Regions from separate parts of the Vibrio rarus genome, predicted to be linked through region 1. Evidence: predicted binding sites of a transcription regulator. Region 1 holds the regulator's gene; each other region holds the start of a gene.

Region 1 (4,195 bases):
TGTTATTTAAGTGTGTTTCGTATTGTGTCACAAGGGCGTCAATAATAAAGGATAACGATCAATTTGCTTTATTGATTGACTAAAAAACAGTCCAAATTCATGCCTTTTTTCTCGTGACCCAATTTACACCCCACCTAACTTAGGAAATAGTTTACTCCAACATGTTTGCACTCAAAAAAATTGTTTCAGCCTTTCTTATGCCACTCCCTGCTATGCTACTTATTGGCTTTTTGGGCTTGGCATTAATTATGTTTACCCGAAAACATAAATCGGGTTGTATCTTTATTTTTATTTCTCTAGCTTCCATTTTTGCGATCTCTTTTCAGCCAATTTCTAGTGGATTATTAAAACCACTAGAAAGAAAATACAGTGCTTTTCTACCACCAACACAGAGCTTAGATTATGTTATGGTGCTCGGTAGTGGACATGTGGTTGACCCGCAAATTCCCCCCACCTCAGAATTGAGCCGTACAGCCATGATGCGTCTCAGTGAGGGGATTCGTGTGCTACGTATGTACCCGGGTGCGAAATTGATTTTATCCGGCTACTCGGGTGGCACAGAGATCAGTCAAGCAAGAATGATGGCGACGGTAGCGCTCGCTTTAGGGGTGGCGAAATCCGATATCATCTTACTCGAAACGGCGCAGGATACATGGCAAGAAGCCAGACAAGCAGCGAAATTTGTTGGTCAAAAAAGCATGGCATTAGTTACCTCTGCCAGCCATATGGAACGTGCATTACATGAATTTCATTCTGCAGGTTTACAGCCTCTGCCCGCTCCCACTAACTATTTAGCTCAATCCCACATTGTGCAGCCTTGGCAAAAATACACACCGCAAGCCCGTTACCTAGAACAAACCGAACGTTACTGGCACGAAACGATGGGGCAATGGTGGCAACGTTTGAGAAATTTAGCCAATGGTGAGTAATGCACTCACCTTTTGCTTCATTGCGCACATTTTAATTAATATTCATCTCACTCACATAGTAAAGATGACCTAAGCTACTATTCTTTATAGTAATTAAAATGAAATTGTGGTGCGTTTATGCAAGAAGTTAAGCAGTTCAACGAGCAACGAGCAGAGATCTACTGGTGGTTTTCCAGCCTTTTTTCTAAGGAACTAACAGAGCAAGATTTGCAGGCTTATCAATCTTCTGCTGTGCGTGGCTTTCTTGCCGGTTTAGGTGAGAATCCACAACTTAGTGAGGCGGTGGAGGCTTTAGTGGATGCCTTTGACCGACTACAACAGCGTGAAGATGCGCAATTAGAATTGTCCGCCGACTTTTGTAATCTGTTTCTCACCTCAGATAAATACGCCGCCTTACCTTATGCCTCTCTCTATCTTGAAGAAAACAAGCTACTTAACGGCAAGCCTGCACAAGACATGACGCAATTAATGTTAAATAAAGGCATTAAGGTAGATGGTCACTTCAATGAACCCGCTGATCATTTAGCCATTGAGTTGGATTTTCTAGGCAATCTTATTATTCGTTGTAATGCCCTAGAAAAAGAGTCGCATATGGAAGCGGCCCTGGCAGAGCAAAAAGCCTTAATTGAGCAACACCTCTTAACCTGGATACCCCAGTTTTCTGCTGACTGTAAACGCTATGATGAATTTGGTTTTTATGCGGCCGTATCCGTATTACTAGTGAATTTTTGCAAAATTGACTGCCACTATCTTGCTAATGAGACATAGATTCCAAATATATTCATAAATCCATTGTCAGTGGCCATATTTATGGCTAGACTCCCCCTCCGCGCAATCGTTTGCTGAGTGAAGGATCGCACAGTTTAATTTATGTTTATTGCATCCATCTTTTATTAACAAGGTAACGCATGGCAACCATCAAAGACGTCGCTAAACTTGCAGGGGTTTCTACCACCACAGTTTCTCACGTTATTAATAAAACACGCTTTGTGGCCGAAGCAACTCAGCAACGAGTGATGGAAGCCGTAAAAAACCTAAATTACGCCCCAAGTGCCGTTGCTCGTAGTCTAAAATGCAATAGCACACGAACTATTGGCATGTTAGTGACTCAATCCACTAACCCTTTCTTTGCCGAAGTGGTCGACGGCGTTGAAAGTTACTGTTACCGCCAAGGTTACACTCTTATTTTGTGTAATACCGGTGGGCTATACGAAAAGCAACGTGATTATATTCGTATGTTAGCGGAGAAGCGCGTCGACGGTATTTTAGTGATGTGTTCTGACTTAACCGAAGAGTTGCGTCAAATGCTCGACTCTCACCCTAACATCCCAAAAGTGGTTATGGACTGGGGACCGGAGTCTTCCTCGGCAGATAAAATCATTGATAACTCTGAAGAAGGGGGGTATTTAGCCACTAAATACTTAGTTAACAATGGTCACCATAAAATTGCCTGCCTGACTGGACAAGCTGAGAAACTGGCCTGTATTGAGCGCATTTCTGGCTACAAAAGAGCGTTAGCTGAAGCCAATATCCCATTTAATGAAAAACTCATTTTTGAAGGTAACTTTGAATGTGATACGGCTGTAGAAGCGGCCGATAAACTGGTAGCAATGTCTAAAGAAGAGCGTCCCACCTCTATTTTTTGCTTCAATGATATTATGGCGTTAGGCTTGATCAGTCGTCTAAGACAACACAATATCGACATTCCCGAAGATATTTCGGTCATTGGCTACGATAACATCGATCTTGCGGCTTACTTCTCACCACCATTAACCACCATACATCAGCCCAAACGCCGTGTGGGTAAAACCGCCTTTGAGATCCTGTTAGAGCGCATTAAAAATAAAGAGCATGAGCGTCGCATCTTTGAAATGCACCCAGAGCTAATTGAAAGAGCCAGTGTCAAAAACCTCAATAACGACTAGGCCAGCAAGGTAGCAAACCTCTTACGATCGGCAACCTCTTGGTTGTCGATTTTTTTTATTACTAAAAAGCGCTATAGGCCCACTTTTTTCCATCACAGTGAAAGTTTTAGTTTCGTCAACGTGTCTCTATACTTATTGCATAACAATAAGAGCTCACACATGAATAAGAAATTGATAATAGGACTAATTTTAGTCTGTGCCATCGTACTTTTGGCCGTCAACTTTGGCCAACACTTCACTTTAGAAAACGCTAAAGCGCAACAACTCGCCCTAAATAGCCACATAGCTGAACACTTCTTGTTATCCGCCACACTGTACTTTATCGGCTATGTGTTTATCACCGCTTTTTCCATCCCTGGAGCGGCCGTTGTCACTCTGCTTGGCGCGGCCTTATTTGGCTTTTGGAGTAGCTTATTGTTAGTGTCGTTTGCCAGCACAATTGGCGCAACTTTGGCGTTTTTAAGCAGTCGTTATTTGCTTCGAGACTGGGTGCAAGCGAAGTTTGGGTCAAAACTTGCGACCATCAATAACGGGGTAGAGAAAGATGGGGCCTTTTACCTCTTTTCTTTACGTCTTATCCCAGTATTTCCTTTTTTCTTAATCAATCTATTGATGGGGTTAACACCTATTTCTGTTGCCAAGTTCTATGTGGTCAGCCAATTAGGAATGTTAGCGGGTACTATGGTTTACCTCAACGCCGGTACGCAACTAGCCGAAATTGACAGCCTTTCCGGTATCGTATCCCCTACTGTGTTAGCCTCATTTGCGTTATTGGGTTTATTCCCGCTAATTGCGAAATGGGTCATGGCAAAACTGCGCCCACACAATAGTTCAACCACCGTATAATCCCCATCACCGTAATTCATAGATGATGCGGGCAATGACTTACGGTGAGCACAATGCCACCGTAGTCAATCATACCAAGTAAGTTGTCAGAAATAGCGTAGGAAAAATGCTCGAAAACAAAGCGGAATATTTCGATAAGTCGTTATTCTACTATCAAAAATTCTAACGCAGTTCTCGAGTATGTTAACAATCTAGAATGACCATTTATTGAGTACGATTGGTACCACTAGGATAGAAATAAAAATATTTATTGCGCAAAACCCACCGCAAGCTCATATCATGCGTGAGCTATTACTGAGTTATAATATTGAAACTGAGGTACGTGGCGAAGGAATGTTTGGTTTACAAGGAGAACTGCCTATGGACGATTCTACCTTGCCTTATCTATGGTTGCTTACGCCGCATCAGCACACACAAGCTAAAACCATTATTGCCGAGTTTGAACAACTGCATCAGCAAATCGCTTCGCAAAAATGGCGCTGTATCGAATGTGAT
Region 2 (4,195 bases), 320 kb from region 1:
CAACATATTTACAGTGGGAGGATTTTTTATTATTTGTGACATGAAAACAGAGAATAGCAATGAGAAAGTCAATGTGCTTAATGTGGCTACTGTTGCCAAACAACGCGACCAGAAATGATATCTTGAATCACTTTAGGGTAGAGAATATGCTCCGCTTTTTGTACCTTAGCTAATAGTGATTGCGGGTTATCATGCGCTTCAATGGGGACTTTTGCTTGCTCTATAATAGGGCCGCTATCTAGCTCTGGCGTTACAAAGTGTACGCTACTACCGTGTTCACTATCACCGGCTTCAATAGCGCGCTTATGGGTGTGTAAACCTGGGTATTTAGGTAATAAAGATGGGTGGATGTTGATCATTTTACCTAGGTAATGATTGACAAAACCGTCAGTAAGAATACGCATGTAACCCGCTAGCACTATGACATCAGGCTGATAGTCATCAATGATGTTCATCATGGCTTGATCAAATGATTCTCTGTCGGAGAAGTCTTTATGCGATTTTACATGGGTCGGGATATTGGCTTGCTTGGCTCGCTGTAAACCAAATGCGTCAGTGCGATTACTGATAACCGCACTGACTTGACCGTCAATGTCGCCTTTAATACAGGCATCAATAATCGCCTGTAAATTACTTCCATTCCCTGAAATTAAGACGACTATTTTAGTCATTTTTATTTGATCTCTACTTGCTCTTCGTCGCCGTTTGCTTCAGCGATTTGACCGATAACCCAAGCGTTTTCACCTTCTTCGATTAGAAGGTCAACCGCCGCTTGTGCTTGATCTTGAGGAAGTGCAACAACAAGGCCAACACCACAGTTAAATGTGCGGTACATTTCGCGAGTGTCAACATTGCCGTTTTCTTGCAGCCAGTTGAACACGGTTGGCCACTGCCAGCTGTTACCATCGATAACCGCTTTAGTACCTTCAGGAAGCACTCGTGGGATATTTTCCCAGAAACCACCGCCAGTGATGTGAGAGATAGCATGAATGTCGTGCTTCTCAATCATTTTAAGCGCTGATTTGATGTAAATTTTTGTTGGTTGTAGTAGGTGCTCACCTAGTGGTTTGCCTTCTAGGTCTTGGTTTAGATCCGCTTGTGAAACTTCAAGGATCTTACGAACTAGAGAGTAACCGTTTGAGTGTGGGCCACTTGAACCTACGGCAATAAGAGCGTCACCTGCAGCCACTTTAGTGCCGTCGATGATGTCTTCTTTTTCTACCACGCCAACACAGAAGCCAGCAACGTCGTAGTCGTCACCTTCATACATGCCTGGCATTTCAGCTGTTTCACCACCGATTAATGAACAACCAGCTTGCACACAACCTTCTGCAATACCCGCTACAACGTCAGCTGCAGTTTCAACGTCAAGTTTCCCTGTTGCGTAATAATCTAAGAAAAATAGAGGCTCGCCACCTTGAACGATAAGGTCATTCACACACATTGCCACTAGATCGATACCAATGGTGTCATGTTTTTTCATATCTAGAGCAAGGCGTAGTTTAGTACCAACGCCATCTGTACCCGAAACCAGTACTGGTTGCTTATATTTGGTTGGCAATTCGCATAATGCACCAAAGCCACCAATGCCACCCATGACCTCTGGACGACGTGTGCGCTTTACAGCACCTTTAATTTTGTCAACCAGTGCGTTGCCAGCATCAATATCTACACCAGCATCTTTATAGCTCAGAGAAGGCTTGTTACTACTCACGGGAAATTCCTCGTTTAGAAAAGTTTAGGGAAGAAAAATCGGCGCTATTCTAACAAGGGATAATCAGTAATAGCAAACGTTTGCGCGGATATTTGTGTCAGTTGTTGATTTGATGTGCATATCAGGGGGGTAAAAAAGAGCAAAAAGCGAGAGTAGAAGGGAGCTAAGTGGCGCAGGCAAGGGCCTATTTATTTCTTTATCTCTACGGTTAAATTGCGTGCAAAGGGGTGTGTGACTCGTAACTTGAGGCGGTTTGGGTATATAATTCTGGCGTTTGTAAAATTAGATTGGAGAAGAATATGAGAGTTGTTGAAGTAAAACACCCGCTTGTGAAACATAAACTAGGTTTAATGCGCGAAGGGGATATTAGTACTAAGCGTTTTAGAGAACTAGCAACAGAAGTGGGTAGTTTACTGACTTATGAAGCTACAGCTGATTTCGCAACAGAGCGTGTCACCATTAAAGGGTGGGATGGCGATGTTGAAGTTGACCAAATTAAAGGTAAAAAAGTCACAGTTGTACCAATCTTGCGTGCAGGCCTTGGCATGATGGATGGCGTGTTAGAGCACATGCCTAGTGCTAAAATCAGCGTGGTAGGTATCTACCGTGATGAAGAAACATTAGAACCCGTACCTTACTTTAATAAGTTAGCGTCTTCTATTGATGAGCGTATTGCTTTGGTTGTTGACCCAATGCTGGCAACAGGTGGCTCTATGATCGCAACCATTGATCTTTTAAAAGAGCAAGGCTGTAAAACAGTTAAAGCCTTAGTATTGGTTGCCGCTCCTGAAGGTATTGAGGCATTAGAAAAAGCCCACCCTGATATCGAGCTTTTCACTGCTGCTATCGATGAGTGCTTAAATGACAAAGGTTACATTGTTCCGGGTCTAGGTGATGCGGGCGATAAAATTTTTGGTACTAAATAAACCCCAATAACGCCACATAGTAGAGCTGTTTTTTTTAGGCTCTACTTGTTGGTTTTCGTATCCTTAGTTATTATTTGTTAACTATTTAATATTATTGAGTTATTTATGCGATTTTTGGCTTGTTTGCTAGCAACATTAACCTCATTTTCGGCATTAGCTGTGACTAAGGTTAATGTGTTTGATACAGAAGCTGTTGTGTTTGAACAGCAACAAGATGCGAAACATAGTGGTGAGGAATTGGCGCGTCGTGAAGGCATGAGAGATGTCATCGTTCGGGCTACAGGGGACTCCGCCTCGTTAGAGAGTGCTGTGATACAAAAGGCGTTAACTCAAAGCAGCCGCTTTCTTTCAACCATTACTCCCGCGGAGAAAAATGGTCAACCTCTATTAAAAATGTCGTTCAACTCTAGGCAGATCCAATCTTTATTAGCTCAAGCTAACCTCCCTTTTTGGCCAGAAGAACGTGCACGTCTATTAGTATGGGTAGTGGAAGATAATGGCTATGACCGTACGATTAGTTGGGAGCAATCAGAAAGAACCTCCGTTGCTAATTTAAGATATATTGCAGGAATGAAGGGATTGCCAATAACTGTGCCTGTGGGTGATATTGATGATATTACTAGCATCAAGGCAACAGAAGTCTGGGGCGGTTTCACAAAACAAATTTCTAAAAGTAGCCGTCGTTATAGTGATGCGGATGCCGTAGTGGTAGCTCGAATCACCCGTAAGGGCAATCAACAGCATTTACGTTGGACTTTATATGATGATAAGCCACAATTCATAGCGGATACTCAGATAGCTTCTGTGAGTGGTGAAGCAACAGGTACTAACAAGCAGGTCACTGAAAATATGGTGGCGGAACTGGGTCGTTATTACGCAAAAAAAAGCTCGGCTAAATCTAACGGTGAAATCGCTTCTTCTATGAATGTAAAGTTCAGCGGTGTTAAAGGGGCAAGTATGTTCTTTCATATTGAGCGTTACTTAGAAAACTTACCTAGTGTTGCCTCGGTGGACTTAGTGCATACCGTAGGACAAGAAGTGAATTTTCAAGTTAACCTTATTACCGAACAAGCCGATTTTGAACGACAACTTCTTAGAAACAAGCGTGTGATAAAAATAGCGGCACCTGTTACGCCTAAAGAGGTAAAACAGGTGAGCGTAGCGCCAGAAAATAGTGTCTCTCAAGGGGAAGGTACCATCAGTGGTGCGCCACAAGTTACTGAGAAAGTCACCGCGCCACTGCAACCAGAAACGGCACCTGTGGTGGAGACTACCCCGGAGCCATTACATTATAAATGGCAATCGTAGTCATTAACTGATCATTCTAGCTTGTTAAAACACTTGATCACGGCGTTGTAACTTTTGAATGTAGAACAACTGCTTATTCTGACCACTTAATTACAGTGATTAGTGGTATGAGTGACTCGGTCAAGCACAAAAAAATCCCCATTCTATGATGGGGATTTTTTTTGGTTAATCGAACCTGTGGTGATACATAGAGTGAATACCAATCGTACTAAATAACTGGTCATTCTAGCTTGTTAAAATACTCGAT
Region 3 (4,195 bases), 640 kb from region 1:
CTCCTGTATGGTGAGCGTTACAATAGCGGCATTATTAATGCTTCTTTTGAATGGTTGCGTGATAGGCGTGCCAAGTACCATAGCCTAAAATGGGCATGGTAATGATCATGCCGAGTCCATAGGTGGCAAAGCCAATTAATACACCACCACAAATTACGCCTGCCCATACTAAAAGAGGTGCAGGATTACTTCTCACAGCGTTAAAGCTTGAAAATATCGCGGTCATAATATCCACGCGCCTTTCTAGCATAAGAGGCATGGAGAACACCGAAATACTAAATACTACGCTGGCTAAAATGAATCCGGCAATGGAACCGGTAATAAGAAAAGGTGCAAAATCAATAATAGAGGCGCCGGCTACAGAGGGGTATAAAGCGTGCAGTAAAGAGGCTATTCGCATCCAAAATATCATCGCGACCACCAGTAATACAGCAAAGCTCCACTGTGAGGTTGAGTTACGGCCAATGGCTTTCATGGAATGGAGTAGGCTTGGTTGCTTACCTCGCTCTCTTGCCCAGCTAGTATCGTATAAACCCAAGGCAAGGAATGGCCCGATAAGCATGTAAATAATAAGAGCCGGTAGGATAACTAAATGGGAGTGGTTTCCTTGTAGATATATCAATCCCACAATACCGGCGGCGGCGATGGCAAAACATGCCCCGTAAAAAAGGCTGATAATAGGGGAGCGTACAAAATCATTTAAACCTAAAGCGAGCCATTGAAATGGGTCGCTGATGGTGATTTTGTTGCATGGCAGTGTTTTTGCGTACTCACTGTCTTTTACTTTCGATGCTTGCTGAAAGCCATCTTCATTATATGTACGAGGCATAATCATCCTCCTGATTGAGTCTAAGGGCAGAGAGGCGTTCACCTCACACTAGCCTTAAACTGAGCCACGTTATTTGATAAAACTTGATCTAGTTAACATTTTGTTCACTTGGTAACTATCGTCATGGATGGCATGAAATACAAATTTTGTATGAAAATTAATCGAAATGATGGCGGCTACAGTGGGTAGTGGTTCTGACAAAACACCTTAAGAGGAAGGGGCGAAAAAAAACCTCAGCACTAAGGCTGAGGTTTGATGTTGAGACCTTGAGATAGGTTGGCTTATTTGATACCAGCGAAATCTTTAAGGATTGCGGCTTTGTCCGTTGCTTCCCATGGGAATTCTTCACGACCAAAGTGACCATATGCGGCAGTTTTCTTGTAGATAGGCTGCAGTAGGTTCAGCATCTCTTGTAGGCCGTATGGACGTAAGTCGAAGTTTTGACGTACAGCTTCAATGATGATCTCTTGAGATACTTTTTCAGTACCAAAAGTTTCTACCATGATAGACGTTGGATCAGCAACACCGATAGCGTAAGACAATTGGATTTCACAACGGTCAGCCATGCCAGCCGCTACGATGTTCTTCGCTACATAACGAGCTGCGTATGCTGCACTACGGTCAACTTTTGATGGATCTTTACCAGAGAATGCACCGCCACCGTGACGAGCTGCGCCGCCGTAGGTATCAACGATGATTTTACGACCAGTAAGACCACAGTCACCCATTGGGCCACCGATAACAAAACGACCGGTTGGGTTGATAAAGAATTTAGTTTCTTTATTTAACCACTCTGATGGCAATACCGGTTTGATGATGGTTTCCATTACCGCTTCACGAAGATCGTCTGTTGAGATCTCTTCACTGTGCTGAGTAGAAAGAACAACGGCATCAATACCGACAATTTTGCCTTGGTCGTATTGGAATGTTACTTGAGATTTAGCGTCTGGACGCAACCAAGGTAGAGTGCCGTTCTTGCGAACTTCTGCTTGCTTCTCTACTAAAAGGTGAGAATAAGTAATGGGTGCAGGCATCAATACTTTTGTTTCGTTGGTAGCGTAACCAAACATGATACCTTGGTCGCCCGCCCCTTGATCTTTAGGGTCTGACTTATCAACACCTTGGTTAATGTCTGGAGACTGTTTACCAATAGTGTTTAGTACCGCACAAGAATTGGCATCAAAGCCCATATCTGAATGTACGTAACCAATTTCACGAACGGTTTCACGAGTGATCTCTTCGATATCAACCCAAGCAGAGGTAGTCACTTCACCACCTACCATAACCATGCCAGTTTTTACGTAGGTTTCACATGCAACGCGAGCTTTTGGGTCTTGCTCAATAATTGCATCTAGAACCGCATCTGATATTTGGTCTGCGATTTTATCTGGATGGCCTTCTGATACTGACTCAGAAGTAAACAGGTGCTTAGCCATGATGGGCTCCCTTATTCGTTAAGAAAAGACGCTTCAGGGCGCCTTTTGAATGGTACTTTTTTGTAGCTGTATCTACATCTAGACGTCTATTCTAATTTTGAATGTGTGAAATACAAGCTTTTTTACGATTTAAATGAACTAAACGTTTGCGTTAGGTCACAGCACTATTTAACAAAGATAGTGAGATGTTAAACAAATATATCTCTCATAGTTGTCATTTTGCTCGGGAAACTGTTTGCAGTAATAGAGGCGCTTTGCGACAATAACGACGCCCAACACCCTCTGTTGGGGTCAGGACTTATTTTTTTATAAATTGCTTATGCATTCAGGAGCAGACATGTCTTCTCGTAAAGATCTAGCCAATGCAATTCGTGCCCTTAGCATGGATGGTGTTCAACAAGCTAACTCTGGTCACCCAGGCGCACCAATGGGTATGGCTGACATCGCTGAAGTACTTTGGCGTGGTCACTTAAACCATAACCCGCAAAACCCAGAGTGGGCTGATCGCGACCGTTTTATTCTGTCAAATGGTCACGGCTCAATGCTGATCTACTCTCTGCTTCATTTGACTGGTTATGAGTTATCAATCGATGACCTTAAAAACTTCCGTCAGTTGCACTCTAAAACTCCAGGTCACCCAGAATATGGTTATGCACCGGGTATTGAGACCACTACCGGCCCTCTAGGTCAAGGCATCACCAACGCTGTTGGTATGGCTATGGCTGAGAAAGCATTGGCAGCTCAATTTAACAAAGAAGGTCACGACATTGTTGACCACTTCACTTATGTATTCATGGGTGATGGCTGTTTGATGGAAGGTATTTCACACGAGGCATGTTCTCTTGCGGGTACTCTAGGTCTTGGCAAACTGGTTGCTTTCTGGGATGACAACGGCATCTCAATTGACGGCGAAGTTGAAGGCTGGTTCTCTGATGATACGCCTAAGCGTTTTGAAGCTTACGGTTGGCACGTAATTCCTGCTGTCGACGGTCACGATAGCGAAGCCATCAATGCCGCTATTATTGCTGCAAAAGCAGACCCTCGCCCAACACTTATTTGTACTAAAACTGTGATTGGTTTTGGTTCTCCAAACAAAGCGGGTACGCACGATTGTCACGGTGCTCCACTAGGTGCTGACGAAATCGTTGCCACTAAAGCCGCTCTTGGCTGGGAACACGGTCCTTTCGAAGTACCGGCTGATATCTATTCACAGTGGGATGCAAAAGCATCTGGCGCTGAAAAAGAAGCCGCTTGGAATGCTAAATTTGACGCTTACGCGGCAGCATACCCAGCTGAAGCTGCTGAACTAAAACGTCGTGTAAACGGTGAGCTTCCAGCGCAGTGGGAAGAAAAAGCAAATGAAATCATTGCTGATCTTCAAGCAAACCCAGCTAACATTGCATCACGTAAAGCATCACAAAACGCACTAGAAGCGTTTGGTCAAATGCTTCCTGAATTCATGGGTGGTTCTGCTGACCTTGCGCCTTCTAACTTGACTATGTGGTCTGGTTCTAAGTCTCTTGAAGCGAATGACTTCTCAGGTAACTACATCCATTACGGTGTACGTGAATTTGGTATGACAGCAATCATGAACGGTATTGCTCTGCACGGTGGTTTCGTACCATACGGCGCAACATTCCTAATGTTCATGGAATACGCGCGTAACGCAATGCGTATGGCTGCTCTGATGAAAGTTCAGAACATTCAAGTTTACACACATGACTCTATCGGTTTAGGTGAAGATGGCCCAACGCACCAACCGGTTGAGCAAGTCGCTTCTCTACGTATGACTCCAAACATGAGCACATGGCGTCCATGTGACCAAGTTGAGTCAGCCGTTGCTTGGAAATTGGCTATCGAACGTAAAGATGCGCCTACAGCGCTTATCTTCTCTCGCCAAAACCTTGCACAGCAAGAGCGTAACGCAACT
Region 4 (4,195 bases), on a different replicon from region 1:
TCTTCAAAAGCTGTAATCACCAGCCAGTCGATGTCGTTAACATGATGGATAAACATAGAGTTTCTCGGTCATTTTGATGTTGGGATTCTATCACTATCCGAGGCGTAATGTAGTGGATATTTAGCGGCTAAACAAAAGCGATACATGATGAATACTTCAGTGTAGGAAGCAGTATTGGGTGCAGATTTTAATGGAGCAACAAATCCACAAATCCAAGACACCCATAGTAAATTTCATAAGAAACATAAAAATTGATAACGAGTCTGATTCAATTCTATGTAATAACTTAGTAATAACAGTAATGCTATTGGAAAGTGGTTGATTTAGGTTAGAAATTGTAAATGTTAGGCGTGTTTGGGTTGAACCTATCTAAAGGTTCGGTGGAGGTAGACGATCAGTCTTTAGACAATTAGTGCTCTTTTAAATATCGGCAACATTTCGCAAAATGCCGTCGCCGCTTTTCTAAATGCTCACAGTAAGATGTCAGTTCTTCAAGTGTCCCAACAGGGCCATGGAACAAGTGGCCAAATTGAGTGATAAGTGTCATCCAGTTATCGGGGGCAATATTCATTTTTACTAGTAAATCCTGACTACCACTACTGATAGCGCCACGCTTATCATCCCGAATTAACCGCCCTGTTTCATCAATGAGTTGTAAGTAGTCACTTAGCGGAAAAGCCACGCCCTTAGGTTGATTGTGCTGTTCATTTTCTATAAAAGGCAGTAAACGTTTAGGTTGCTCTCCTCTTAAAGCCCCCTGAATGCGAAGTTGAATGCTGGTATGCTCTGACTGCTCAAGTGTTTTGGCCATTTTGGCTCTAATTGGATTTAAATCTACGTAAGCCATGCAGGTAATTAGCGCAGCCTCGTCGAGCAAGGCTTGAGATTTAAACCGTCCTTCCCAAAATCGGCCAGAGCAGTTGTCTTCTTGGTTTGCCCTTCGCGCGATGGGCTCATTAAGACAACGCATAAACCAGCTGATATCACAAAGGCGACTTCGATAAGTAGCAATCCTATGCTGCAATATTGCGGTATCTGCAGGGGGGAGTAAATGCCCTTTAACAAAGCGATGAGTGAGTTCATCGCCTTTAAATATTTGATGCCATTGCTCAAGTACTTCTCTGTCACTCCAGTCGTTGGCGGCCTCAATATCAACGTGTAACACCACATGTAAGTGATTGGACATAATAGCAAAAGCGGCAACATCGATGGCAAATACTGATGTGAGTTTTAGTAATAATGATTCAACCCAACCACGCCTATGGTCGTAATTTTTCCCGGAGTAAGCATCGTCGCCACAAAGGTACGCGCGCCTAACAACGCGACTGCAGCAATGATAATAAGGCGTATCTTCAAGACTAATTTGAGTTCTTCGAGGGCGAGGCATTAGGTTACTCCTGCATTCAAATCGTGCATTAAGTTTAGTCAATGGTTTTCAAATAGGGTATTACAATGGGTGGCCACATTTGTGTTCATCAGGTATGGTGAGTTTTTTGGGGGTGTTATGGCTATAAGTAATGTGTTGTATGGTGTGATTCAAGGGATGGGGTTTTGTATTCCTGTGGCTAAAGGGGTGTGTTGTGATGAATCTTTTTTGGCTAAGGTATGTGAAGAAAATACGGCGTTATTTGAGAGATCGAAACTTAAGTATCCTGCACATTCGGATCTACAACTCTTACTTGGTTTGTTGACCTTGCGTCATGAGGTTTTGTTAAAGCAACTTCTAGTGCAGCAAGACAGTTTAGTGGCTATGCAGCAGGTGATAGAGGGTTCGTTAAACAGCGAGCATGCTAACGCATTTAAATCCCCATTAGTGATGGAGTTTTGGTTAACTATGCACCTTTGGTTGTATGCGCAAGGGCAGCTTAAAATGGATTTTTCATTGGCGAATGACTATGCAATGGAAGCGGCAGAAGCATTGAGCCCTTTATGTTCGTCATCAAAGGATCAGTTACGTTGTGAGTGGACGAGATCGTTTTATTGTGGTTCTGAGTTTTTGACTAAAAATGGTAACAAGGGTTCACGAATTGGTGCCTGGTTTGCTAACTTACTGAAATAAAATAAATAGTCTGTTATTTCTTGTTCGTTTATATGCATTTACTCCTTTTTTTTGTTTCATTTATAGGCAACGCAAACGTTTGCTCTTTACTTATTGCTAAAATTCTTTATTATTCCGCCAAAATCAGATTGTCTCTTTATATCCCCCAGAGGTCACCATGCTGTCGGACATTGAAATCTCACGCTTTACCCCTTTACGCCCTATTGCTGATATCGCCACCGCAGTAGGACTGCATGCAGATGAGATTCAAACCCATGGACAATATAAAGCCAAGGTTTGCCTTAAAGCACTAAAACGTCTTAAAAAGAAAAAAACAGGAAAATTGGTGGTAGTGACGGCGATTACTCCCACGCCACTTGGAGAAGGCAAAACGGTTACAGCCATAGGTTTAGCTCAAGGCTTATTTAAGGTCGGTCAGTCGGTAATGACTTGCATTAGACAACCGTCAATGGGCCCTGTTTTTGGCGTGAAAGGTGGTGCTGCGGGTGGTGGTTACTCTCAAGTTGCACCAATGGAAGAGCTAAATTTGCACCTCACCGGAGACATCCACGCCGTTACTGCAGCGCATAACTTAGCGTCTGCTGCTATTGATGCTCGTATTTATCACGAGCAAAGAAAGGGTTATGACGACTTTGAAGCTCGCACGGGCATGAAGCCATTGCGTATTGATCCTACTAGCATAGTGTGGAAGCGAGTAGTGGATCACAATGACCGTGCCCTACGAAAAATCAATGTAGGTTTGAATGATGAAGGCAAAACCATCAATGGCTATGAACGAGAAGATGGTTTTGATATTTCTGCTGCTTCAGAATTAATGGCGGTACTCGCCTTGGCCGCAGATTTACACGATCTGCGTCTGCGTATTGGTAAGATCGTCATTGGTTACAACTTTGATGGACAAGCAGTAACGACGGAAGATCTTGGTGTAGCTGGCGCTATGACAGTTAGTATGCGTCAAGCCATTGAGCCCACTATGATGCAAACGTTAGAAGGGATCCCAACCTTAGTTCACGCGGGTCCATTTGCTAACATTGCCCACGGTAACTCTTCGATTATAGCCGACAATATTGCCACTAAATTGGTGGACTATACGGTAACCGAAGGGGGCTTTGGCTCGGACATGGGTTTTGAAAAAGCGTGTAATATTAAAGCGCAAGCCTCTGGCAAAGCTCCAGATTGTGCGGTAATTGTTGCCACATTGCGCGGTTTAAAGGCCAATTCAGGCTTATATAATTTGAAACCAGGCCAACCTATCCCCGATAGCATGTTCGACAAAGACAGTGCGGCGCTAAAAGCCGGTTTTGATAATTTAGCTTGGCATATTCAAAACGTAGTAAAGTATGGTGTGCCTGCTGTTGTGGCAATTAACCGTTTCCCGCAAGACAGTGACGAAGAATTGGCCGAGCTTAAAGCCATGGTAGAAGCTTTGCCATACGCCGTTGAAGTTGCGGTGTGTGAAGCGTTTGCTAAAGGTGGGGCAGGGGCAACAGAGTTGGCGGCCAAAGTGGTTGAACTGTGCCAATCTCCGAGCCAATTTACCCCGCTCTATCAGCCTTCTAATACGTTAGAAGAAAAAATCATGGCAGTGACTGAGCTTGGTTATGGTGCCGATTCGGTTACGTTAAGTGATAAAGCCAAAGCGCAACTGGCACAATTTAAAGCATTGGGCTTTGATCATTTAGCGATTTGTATGGCTAAAACACCTATGTCCATTTCTGCAGATGGCGCAGTAAAAGGCGCACCATCTTCTTTTGATATTCCTGTGCGTGAGCTAAAGTTGTGTGCTGGCGCTGGGTTTATTTATGCATTGTGCGGCAATGTGATGACCATGCCTGGCTTATCGGATAAGCCGGCCTTTATGAATCTTGATATTGATGCCGACGGAAATATTATTGGTTTAAGTTAATCTCCTTTGAGCTCATCGTAATATTGCTCAGTGATATAAAAAGGCATGCCCTTGTGTAGGTGCATGCCTTTATTGTTTTATGACAAAGAGAAAATGCGATGACTAGGAGCAGGCTGCTACTGTCGCAATGATCGACAGTGATTTGGCTTATTCACAAGGAGGAGCGAGATGGATCATCGCCAGTCCACCAAGGGACGTTTCACGGTATTTCTTATTCATATCCTTGCCCG

Evidence for each region. The regulator PurR, encoded in region 1, represses purine synthesis genes. The targets are predictions, from matches to a motif close to TNANGNAAACGTTTNCNTNA.
Region 2: the regulator PurR is predicted to act here: its motif matches at 1,783-1,802, upstream of purM (phosphoribosylformylglycinamidine cyclo-ligase).
Region 3: the regulator PurR is predicted to act here: its motif matches at 2,400-2,419, upstream of metK (methionine adenosyltransferase).
Region 4: the regulator PurR is predicted to act here: its motif matches at 2,127-2,146, upstream of OCU56_RS16985 (formate--tetrahydrofolate ligase).

The regions. Positions count from the first base shown of each region.
Region 1 covers NZ_AP024900.1:1,740,482-1,744,676, forward strand. Annotated here, with positions in the region: gene elyC (envelope biogenesis factor ElyC) at 162-929, shown strand; gene torD (molecular chaperone TorD) at 1,047-1,697, shown strand; gene purR (HTH-type transcriptional repressor PurR) at 1,838-2,854, shown strand; gene OCU56_RS07980 (TVP38/TMEM64 family protein) at 3,014-3,700, shown strand; gene OCU56_RS07985 (DUF2007 domain-containing protein) at 3,938-4,195, shown strand, end outside.
Region 2 covers NZ_AP024900.1:2,058,845-2,063,039, reverse strand. Annotated here, with positions in the region: gene purN (phosphoribosylglycinamide formyltransferase) at 87-671, opposite strand; gene purM (phosphoribosylformylglycinamidine cyclo-ligase) at 674-1,714, opposite strand; gene upp (uracil phosphoribosyltransferase) at 2,014-2,640, shown strand; gene OCU56_RS09365 (DUF2066 domain-containing protein) at 2,746-3,948, shown strand.
Region 3 covers NZ_AP024900.1:2,379,746-2,383,940, reverse strand. Annotated here, with positions in the region: gene OCU56_RS10815 (DUF2189 domain-containing protein) at 35-829, opposite strand; gene metK (methionine adenosyltransferase) at 1,111-2,265, opposite strand; gene tkt (transketolase) at 2,603-4,195, shown strand, end outside.
Region 4 covers NZ_AP024901.1:901,838-906,032, forward strand. Annotated here, with positions in the region: gene OCU56_RS16970 (cytosolic protein) at 1-56, opposite strand, end outside; gene OCU56_RS16975 (transposase) at 410-1,387, opposite strand; gene OCU56_RS16980 (hypothetical protein) at 1,505-2,059, shown strand; gene OCU56_RS16985 (formate--tetrahydrofolate ligase) at 2,217-3,965, shown strand; gene OCU56_RS16990 (L-serine ammonia-lyase) at 4,113-4,195, opposite strand, start outside.